Regions from separate parts of the Nocardiopsis sp. TNDT3 genome, predicted to be linked through region 1. Evidence: riboswitches for the same ligand, from Rfam matches in the RefSeq annotation. Region 1 holds a riboswitch; the other holds the start of a gene.

What was found. Region 1 has a riboswitch for cobalamin ahead of DQW06_RS21825 (ABC transporter substrate-binding protein). Riboswitches for the same ligand answer to the same signal wherever they lie in the genome.
Region 2: another riboswitch for cobalamin. It lies ahead of metE (5-methyltetrahydropteroyltriglutamate--homocysteine S-methyltransferase); the one in region 1 lies ahead of DQW06_RS21825 (ABC transporter substrate-binding protein).

The regions. Positions count from the first base shown of each region.
Region 1 is NZ_QPFC01000927.1:189-4,263, forward strand. It holds partial or broken gene DQW06_RS21815 (iron chelate uptake ABC transporter family permease subunit) at 1-216, opposite strand, end outside; gene DQW06_RS21820 (iron ABC transporter permease) at 213-1,277, opposite strand; gene DQW06_RS21825 (ABC transporter substrate-binding protein) at 1,313-2,359, opposite strand; cobalamin riboswitch at 2,384-2,564, opposite strand; gene DQW06_RS21830 (threonine/serine dehydratase) at 2,720-3,679, shown strand; gene DQW06_RS21835 (hypothetical protein) at 3,703-3,927, opposite strand.
Region 2 is NZ_QPFC01000026.1:204-4,707, reverse strand. It holds gene metE (5-methyltetrahydropteroyltriglutamate--homocysteine S-methyltransferase) at 30-2,330, opposite strand; cobalamin riboswitch at 2,495-2,658, opposite strand; gene DQW06_RS00660 (polysaccharide deacetylase family protein) at 2,937-4,504, shown strand, end outside.

The sequences.
Region 1 (4,075 bases):
CGTCACCATCACCCCGGCACGGCCGGTGAGCGCGTCCACCACCTCGCCCACGCCCAGCTCGAAGTCCCCCAGGGTCAGCGAGACCAGGGCCACCGCCGCGGCCAGGGCGGTGAGCAGGCCGCCGAGCAGTACCGCGGGCCAGTACACCCGTACCGACAGTCCGCCCAGGCGGGCCACCCCCGTTCGGGGACCCAGGGCCCCGGAGCGCGCCGTCACGGCCCCGCCACCCTTCGCCCGCGCACCACGAGGACGAAGAACGGCGCACCGATGAGAGCGGTGAGGACGCCGACCTGCAACTCCTCGGGACGCGCCACCACCCGGCCCGCGACGTCGGCCGCCAACAACAGGACGGGCGCCAGCACCGCCGACCAGGGCAGCACCCATCGGTGGTCGGGGCCGACCATGACCCGCGCCACGTGCGGCACGGCGACCCCGACGAAGCCGATCGGACCCGCCACGGCCGTCGCCGTCCCGGCCAGGAGCACCACCGCCAGGGCGCTCGTCCCGCGCACCAGCCACAGCCGTGTCCCCAGGGAGCGGGCCAGCTCGTCGCCGAGCGCCACCGCGTTCAGGGACCGGGCCACCGCCACCGCCGTCACCAGCCCGGCGGCCAGGAACGGCAGCGCCTGGAGCAGCGCCGCGCCGTCGGCACCCGCCAGCGAGCCCACCACCCAGAACCGGTACTCGTCCAGGCTCGCGCGGTCGCGCAGGACGATCGCCGAGGTCAGCGAACCCAGCAGGGCCGAGACCGCGGCTCCGGCGAGCGTGAGCCTGACCGGACTGGCCCCCTCCGGACCCAGCGAACCCACGGCGTGGACCACGCAGGCGGCGACCGCCGCGCCCGCGAAGGCGAAGCCGACGTAGCCCAGTAGCGCGGACACCCCGAACACGCTGATCGCGAGGACCGCCGCCAGGGAGGCGCCCGCGTTGATGCCGAGGACGCCGGGGTCACCGAGGGGGTTGCGGGTCACCCCCTGCGCCAGGACCCCGGACACGCCCAAGGCCGCGCCGACCGCCAGCCCGGCCAGGGTACGCGGCACACGCAGGTGCCGCACGACCAAGTCGGTGTCCGAACCGGTGAAACCGGCGTAGGCGAGGTACACGTCGGCCACGGACAGCCGCTCGTAACCGACCAGGACCGACGCCAGCAGGGTCGCGGCCAGGACCAGCAGCGCCACCGCCAACCCGGCGACGCGGGCGCGGGCACTGACGAGAACCCCGGAACCGTCGGCCGCGGCCCGCAGCCGGCGCCGGACTCCCGAGGGCACGGCCGTCACGGGCCTCCCGGCCACATGGGGGGCCACCGGCCCGCCTACCCGAACAGGCCGGGGTGCAGGATCCGGGCGACCGTCTCCACCGCGGCCGCGCTGCGCACACCCGCGGAACGGTCGGCGAAGGTGAACTCCTCCACCTGCTCCTCGGTGACCGCGGTCAGGTTGGCCAGCACGGGATCGGCCGTGATCCGCTCCACGTCCGGGGCGGCGTCGGCGGCGGTCATCCGCGCGTCGCAGCACACGTCGACCAGGATGAAGTCGGGGTCGCGCGCGATCACGTCCTCGACGGCCACGTCGTGGTTGCGACCGCCGTCCAGGTCGGCGAAGGCGTTGACGCCTCCGGCCAGCCGGATGATCTCGGTGGAGAAGTCCTGCCCGCCGGCCACCCGGAACCCCTGGTCGCTGGGGCGGCCGACCATCACCGAGGGCCGGTCCTCCTCAGGCACGCCGCCCTCCAGGGCCTCGGTGACCCCGCCTATCGTGCCCTCCATGTCCGCGATGACCTCTTCGGCGCGCTCGCGCGCGTCGAACAGGGCGCCCAGGTTCCGCAGGTCGGCGTAGACGTTGTCCATCGTCACCGAGGCCGGGTCGATGGTCGCGTCGGTGCGGCCGTCCCCGCTAGGGCACAGCGGAGCCGGGATCCAGCTGCCGATGCCCAGCTCGCGCAGGGAGGCCCGCGTACCGAGGTTCTCGTCGGTGAACACGTCGTTGAACCCGGCGAGCACGAAGTCGGGCCCGTGGCTGAGCAGTTCCTCCCGGCTGGGCAGGTTGGGGTAGTACTCCTGCCCGGCCTGGGCGTCGGCGTACTCCTCCAGGACGGCGGCGTCCAGGAACGCCGTCCCCACCAGGCGGTCGCTGAGGCCCAGCGCGTGGGCGGTCTCGATGGCGGGCTGGTAGGCGGCGAACACCCGTTCCGGCGGGCTGTCCGCGGCCACGTCGACGCCGCAGTTGCGGATCGTCTCCCCGGCAGCCTCGGGGGAGGGGGCGGCGGAGCCCCCGCCGCAGGCGGTCGTGGCCAGGAGCAGGGCGAGGGCGGCGCAGGCGGGCAGGCGGTACCGGACCGCGCGTGCCCCGGTGGGCTTCATCGAACAAACCATCCTTCGTGGTCTGATGACGCGGACGGTCGCAGCCGGTCTCCTGGCTCCCGGAGTCGGGCTCTGGCCCCGCGCCCCCACCCTTCCCAAGCCGTGTCCGGCCCAGTGGCGTGCGGGAGGCGCACTCCGGTCACAGTGGCGAGGACCGCGCCGGACTTCCACCGGCTTCCCGTGCACTGCGACGTCGACGATATGGACTTGTGCTGACAGTCAACCGGCCACGGTAGTGCACGCGGGTCCCTTCCGCGAGACCCGCTCCCCTCCGGCCGACGACCGGACCCCCGCGAGCCGCCCGACCGGCGGAGCGCCGTCCGCACGCGTGGCCGGACCGGGACCGGGCATAGAGGGCGCATGGAACTGATCACGGTGGAGGACGTCCGCGCCGCCCGGGAACGCCTGCGCGGGGAGGTGGTGCGCACCCCGCTGACGGCGGGCCCCGCCGGAGGGCCGCCGTTCCTGCTCAAACCCGAGAGCCTCCAGCCCACCGGGGCCTTCAAGCTGCGCGGCGCCACCAACGCCGTCGCCCTGCTCGACCCCGACCAGCGCCGAAGCGGTGTGGTGACCCACTCCTCGGGCAACCACGGCCAGGCGCTCGCCCACGCCGCCGCCCGGCACGGGGTGCCCTGCACCGTCGTCGTCCCCGAGGGCGCGCCCGGGGTGAAGGTCGACCGCATGCGCGCCCTGGGAGCCCGCATCGTCATGGTCGCCCCCCGGGAGAGGGAGGCCACCGCCCGCAGGCTCCGGGACGAGGAGGGGCTCGCCCTGGTCCCGCCCTTCGACGACCCGAGCGTCATCGCGGGCCAGGGCACGGTCGGCCTGGAGATCCTGGAGCAGTCGCCCGGGGTCGCGACCGTCGTCGTGCCCGTGGGCGGAGGCGGGCTCGCCTCGGGGGTGGCCACCGCCGCGCTGGCCGCCGCGGGCCCGCGCCGGGTCCGCGTCGTGGGGGTGGAGCCCGAACTGGCCGCCGACGCCGCCGAGAGCCTGCGCACCGGAAGCCTGGTCACCTGGCCGCCCGAGCGCACCCACCGCACCATGGCCGACGGGGTGCGCGTGTGCCTGTCCGAGCTGACCTTCGCCCACCTGCGCGCCCGCCTGGACGAGGTCGTCACCGTGACCGAGGAGGAGATCGCCCGCGCCGTCGCCGCCCTCGCCCACGGGGCGCGCCTGGTCGCCGAGCCCAGCGGGGCCCTGGCCGCCGCCGCGGTCCTGGCGGGCCGGGTGCCCACCGCGCCCGGCCGCCCGCAGGAGACGGTCGCGGTCGTCTCGGGGGGCAACGCCGACCCGGGGCTGTTCGCCCGCCTGGTGGCGTGAGCCGCGCGGGCGGCACCGCGGTCTCAGGCTCGGGAGCCCCCGCCGCCGGCGGGACCGCTCCCGTTCACGCGCTGCCGCTCGCCCGCACGCGCCGCCACGGGGTTGTCGCGCCCGGCGGCGCGCGCGGCACGGTCCTCGCGGCGGCGCATGGCCATGTCCGACAGCGCGGCGAGCCCGAAGGCGATGACGACCGCGGCGACGATCAGCACGGTCCACAGCGCGGTACCGAAGGAATCGGGGTCGATCATGGGTGCTCCGAGGGGATCGGGGGTTGGACGTGCCGACAACCCAACCGTAATAGGTGTTAACTTTCGGGCCGAGTGTCAGCGGCGGTGAACTGGGTCATACGCGCGCCACCGCGCGTCCGCCCGCAGCACGTCCGTCCACCCACACGGC
Region 2 (4,504 bases), on a different contig from region 1:
AGCGGAGGTCCACAAAAACACCGCCGGGCTCACGCCAGGTCGGCGCGCACCCGGCGGGCCGCCTCGACCATGTTGCGCAGGGCCTGTTCGGCCTCGGCGTAACCGCGCGTCTTGAGGCCGCAGTCGGGGTTCACCCACAGGTTCCGGGCGTCGATGTGCGCGACCGCCAGCCGCAGCGCCCCCTCGATCTCCTCCACCGAGGGCACCCGCGGGGAATGGATGTCGTACACGCCCGGGCCGATCCCGCGCCCGTAGCCGCGCTCGCCCAGGTCCCGCACCAGCTCCATGCGCGAGCGGGCGGCCTCCACGCTGGTGACGTCGGCGTCCAGCGCCTCGATGCCGCCGACGATCAGCCCGAACTCCGAGTAGCACATGTGCGTGTGGATGGTCGTGGACGGCGACACCCCCGACGTGGCCAGGCGGAAGGAGCCCACCGCCCAGTCCAGGTACCGCGCCCGGTGCTCCGAGCGCAGCGGCAGCAGTTCGCGCAGGGCCGCCTCGTCCACCTGGATATGGCGGATCCCGGCGCGTTCCAGGTCGGCGACCTCGTCGCGCAAACTCAAGGCCACCTGGCGTGCGGTCTCGCCCAGCGGCTGGTCGGTGCGCACGAACGACCAGGCGAGCATGGTGACCGGACCGGTCAGCATGCCCTTGACCGGCTTGTCGGTGCGCGACTGGGCGTAGGTGGTCCACTCGACCGTCATCGGCTGGGGGCGCGAGACGTCGCCGAACAGGATCGGCGGGCGCACGCACCGCGAACCGTAGGACTGCACCCAGCCGTTCTCGGTGGTGGCGTAGCCCTCCAGCTGCTCGGCGAAGTACTGGACCATGTCGTTGCGCTCGGGCTCGCCGTGCACGAGCACATCCAGTCCGATCTCCTCCTGGAGCGCGACGACCCGGTCGATCTCCTCGCGCAGGACGGCCTTGTAGGCGTCCTCCGCCAGTTCCCCCCTGCGGTGCGCGGCGCGGGCGCGGCGCAGCTCGGCGGTCTGCGGGAAGGACCCGATGGTGGTCGTGGTGAGCGGGGTGTCGGTGGGCCTGCCGCGTTCCCGCGGGCGCTCGTAGGCGTCCGGGCCCAGGGCGTCGAGGCGGGCGCGCACGCGCGCGTCGGTGAAGGCGGGGGGACGGACGCCGCCCCGTCCGGTGTGCTCGGACTCGGCACCCTCGGACAGCACGCGGCCGAGCAGGGCCGTCTCCTCGGCCTTCTGCTTGGCGAAGGCCAGGGCCCCGCGCAGCTCGGGGGCCAGGAAGGGCTCGGCGTCCAGGTCCAGGGGCACGTGCAGCAGGGAGCAGGAGGTGCTCACGGTCAGCTCGTCGGTGAGGGCGAGCAGGGTACCGAGCGCGGCGACGGCGGCCGGGATGTCGGTGCGCCAGACGTTGCGCCCCTCCACCACGCCCGCGACCAGGCGGGTGGCGCCCAGGCCGGAGACCCGCACCAGGTCGTCCACGCCCTCGTCGTCGGTGACCAGGTCCAGGCCGACCGCCTCGACCGCGGAGTCCTTGAGGACGCGCAGGGCGGCGGAGCCGATGGAGCCGAAGTAGGTGGACACCAGCAGGGAGGGGCGGTCGGTGACCGCGCCCAGGTACTGGTAGGCGCGCTCCAGGTGGCCGACGGCGGCGCGGCCCTCGTCGGTGGCCAGGATCGGCTCGTCCAGCTGGACCTCGGTGGCGCCCGCGGCCCGCAGGTCGCCGAGCAGCTGGGCGTAGGCCTCCAGGAGCTGGTCGAGCAGCTGGACGGGTTCCCAGCCCTCGGGGGCGCCGTCGGCGGGCTTGGCCAGCAGCAGGAAGGTGAGCGGACCGACCAGGACCGGGCGGGTGTGGAAACCCGCCTCGGCCGCCTCTCGGAACTCGGCGACGGGCTTGTCGCCCACCAGGCGGGGACGGCTGCCGGGCGAGAGCTCGGGGACCAGGTAGTGGTAGTTCGTGTCGAACCACTTGGTCATCTCCAGCGGCGGGGCGCCCTGTTCGCCGCGGGCGAGCGCGAAGTAGCGGCGCAGTTCCTCCTCGCGGTCCGCCGCCGCGGCGGGAGGGGCGAAGCGGGAGGGGACCAGGTCGAACAGGACCGCGGTGTCCAGCACGTGGTCGTAGTAGGAGAACGTGTTGGAGGGGATGTCGTCGACACCGGCCTCGCGCATCTGGGCGTAGACGCCCAGGCGCAGCCCGGCGGCGACCTCGTCCAGTTCGCGGGCGGTGGTGCGGCCCCTCCAGTGGGACTCGCAGGCGCGCTTGAGCTCGCGGGCGGGGCCGATGCGCGGGTAGCCGTGCACGGTCGAGCGCACGGAGGGGCGTGGTCCGCCCGGGGCCGCGGACGGCGCGGGGGTCGTGGTCATGAGCTTCTCTCCCTCGTCGAAAGCCGGGTACCGGCCGCGAGGGGAGAAGAGGGGAGGACACGCCGACGGACGCGCCGCGGGCGCGCACCGGACCTGCCACCGCCTCCGGCCCTCCCTCGGGGCGCGGGACCACCGGCGCCGCGGGTGCGTCGCCGGGTGGAGGCAGGTCTTCGGACTCGGGGGCGCGGGCGGTGCCGACACCGCTCCTCCTACTGGCCGCCGCTTCCCGGTGTGCGGTCTCCGCGACCGGCACTACCAGTGCTCATGGCGACGTTCGTTCCCCCATACCGCTGCGGGGCAGTCCCGGACTCGCACCGGGTTCCCTCTTGCGACATGGTTCCGCCCCGCCCGTTCCGGGCCGGACCCGGGACGCGGGGGTGGATCATGTACCTTCCACGGCTGCAAGTATAGGGAGGGCCCCCTTCGCCCCTGTACCCGGCGTGCGGCCCCATGCGCCCGGCCCGGACGGTGAGAACCCCCGTCCTTCGACCGGCGTCACACACGAAGTCAAGCGTTGCGCGGGTGAGCTCCCCTCTGCTCCCCGCGGACGTTCGTCTGAGCGATGAACGTGGAGATTCCCTCGTGAGTAAGCAGTCCCGCCTCGCCATGGCACCGGACCACCCCCTGATCACGGTCGTGGTAGCCCTGGCGGTCCTGGCGGGCATGGTGTTGTTGGCCACCCGCTCCTCCGGGGAGCCCGAGCCCGGGCCGCGGACGCATGGAGCGCCGGTCTCCGAGAGCGAGCCGTCGCCCCCGGCCTCCGGTGAGCCCGACGGGCTCACCGAGGTGGACGCGGCCGCGGTGGCGGGCCTGGAGGAGGCCGAACTGCCCTACGACGGGGAGATCTCCGTCGCGGTGACCTATCCGGTGATCCCCAACGCCGAGCCGCTGGCCGACTTCCTGGAGCGTGAGCTGACCGACGAGGTGCACGCCTTCGAGGCCGCCAACCCCGGCGCGGTCTCCTTCGAGGCGGGGTGGAACCTGACCGCGGCGCGCGACGGCCTGCTGGGGGTCCGCGTGACCCGGGTGGAGACCGACTCCGAGGGGTCCCGGGAGGGGTACACCACCTACTGGTACGACACCGAGACCGCGGCGCACCACCCCTCCGCCGCACTGGTCGGCGGCCAGGAGCAGCTGGAGGAGCTCAACGGCCTGGTGCGCGGCGCCGTCGGAAGCGGGGAGGGCGGGGAGGGCCCGGCCGACCCCGGCGTCGTCCACCCGATCAGCTCCCTGTACGACTCGGTGGGCTTCAACCCCGACGGCGACCTGGTCGTGGAGTTCGACGCCGGGCAGGTCGCCCCGGCGGAGGAGGGCCGCACGCGCGCGGTGGTCGCCGCCGGTGAGGCCGAGGGCCTGCTGTCCGAACTGGGCCTGCGCGTGCGCGACGCCGCGACCGTGGGCGTGGAGGACTTCTCCATCGCCGCCCCGCCCCAGGCCGACAAGGACGGCCAGGAGGAGGGCGCCGTGCCCGGGCAGGTGCCCGCGGTGGACCCCGAGGTCGACTGCTCCGACCCCGAAACCAAGTGCGTGGCGCTGACCTACGACGACGGGCCCGGCGGGCGCACCCCCGAACTGCTGGACGCCCTCGCCGAGTACGACGCGCGGGCCACGTTCTTCGTCACCGGCAACCCCGTCATGGAGCACCCGCACACGGTGCGGCGCGCCTACGCGGAGGGGCACGAGATCGCCAACCACACCCTGAACCACCCCGACCTGGCCGGTCTGGGCGCGGGAGGGGTGCGCGCGGACCTGGACGTCGTGCAGGCGCTGGTGTACCGCGAGACCGGCTACACCATGAACCTCATGCGCCCGCCCTACGGCTCGACCGACGAGGGCGTGGCCTCGGTGACCGCGGACATGGGCCTGGCCCAGATCCTGTGGAGCGTGGACACCCTCGACTGGAAGGACCGCAAGGCCTCGGTGATCCACGACCGGGTGCTGGAGGGCGCTTCGGACGGGGCGATCATCCTCATGCACGACATCCACGGCACCACCGTCGACGCCTCCCGCACGGCCATCCGGGAACTGGACGAGCAGGGGTACACCATGGTCACGGTGTCCCAGCTGCTGGGGACCACGACCCCCGGCCAGAGCTACATGGACGGGGTCCCCGACGCCCCGGAGGAGGACGCCGACCCCTCCGAGGAGGCCGGTGAGCCCGCTGAGGGGGCCGA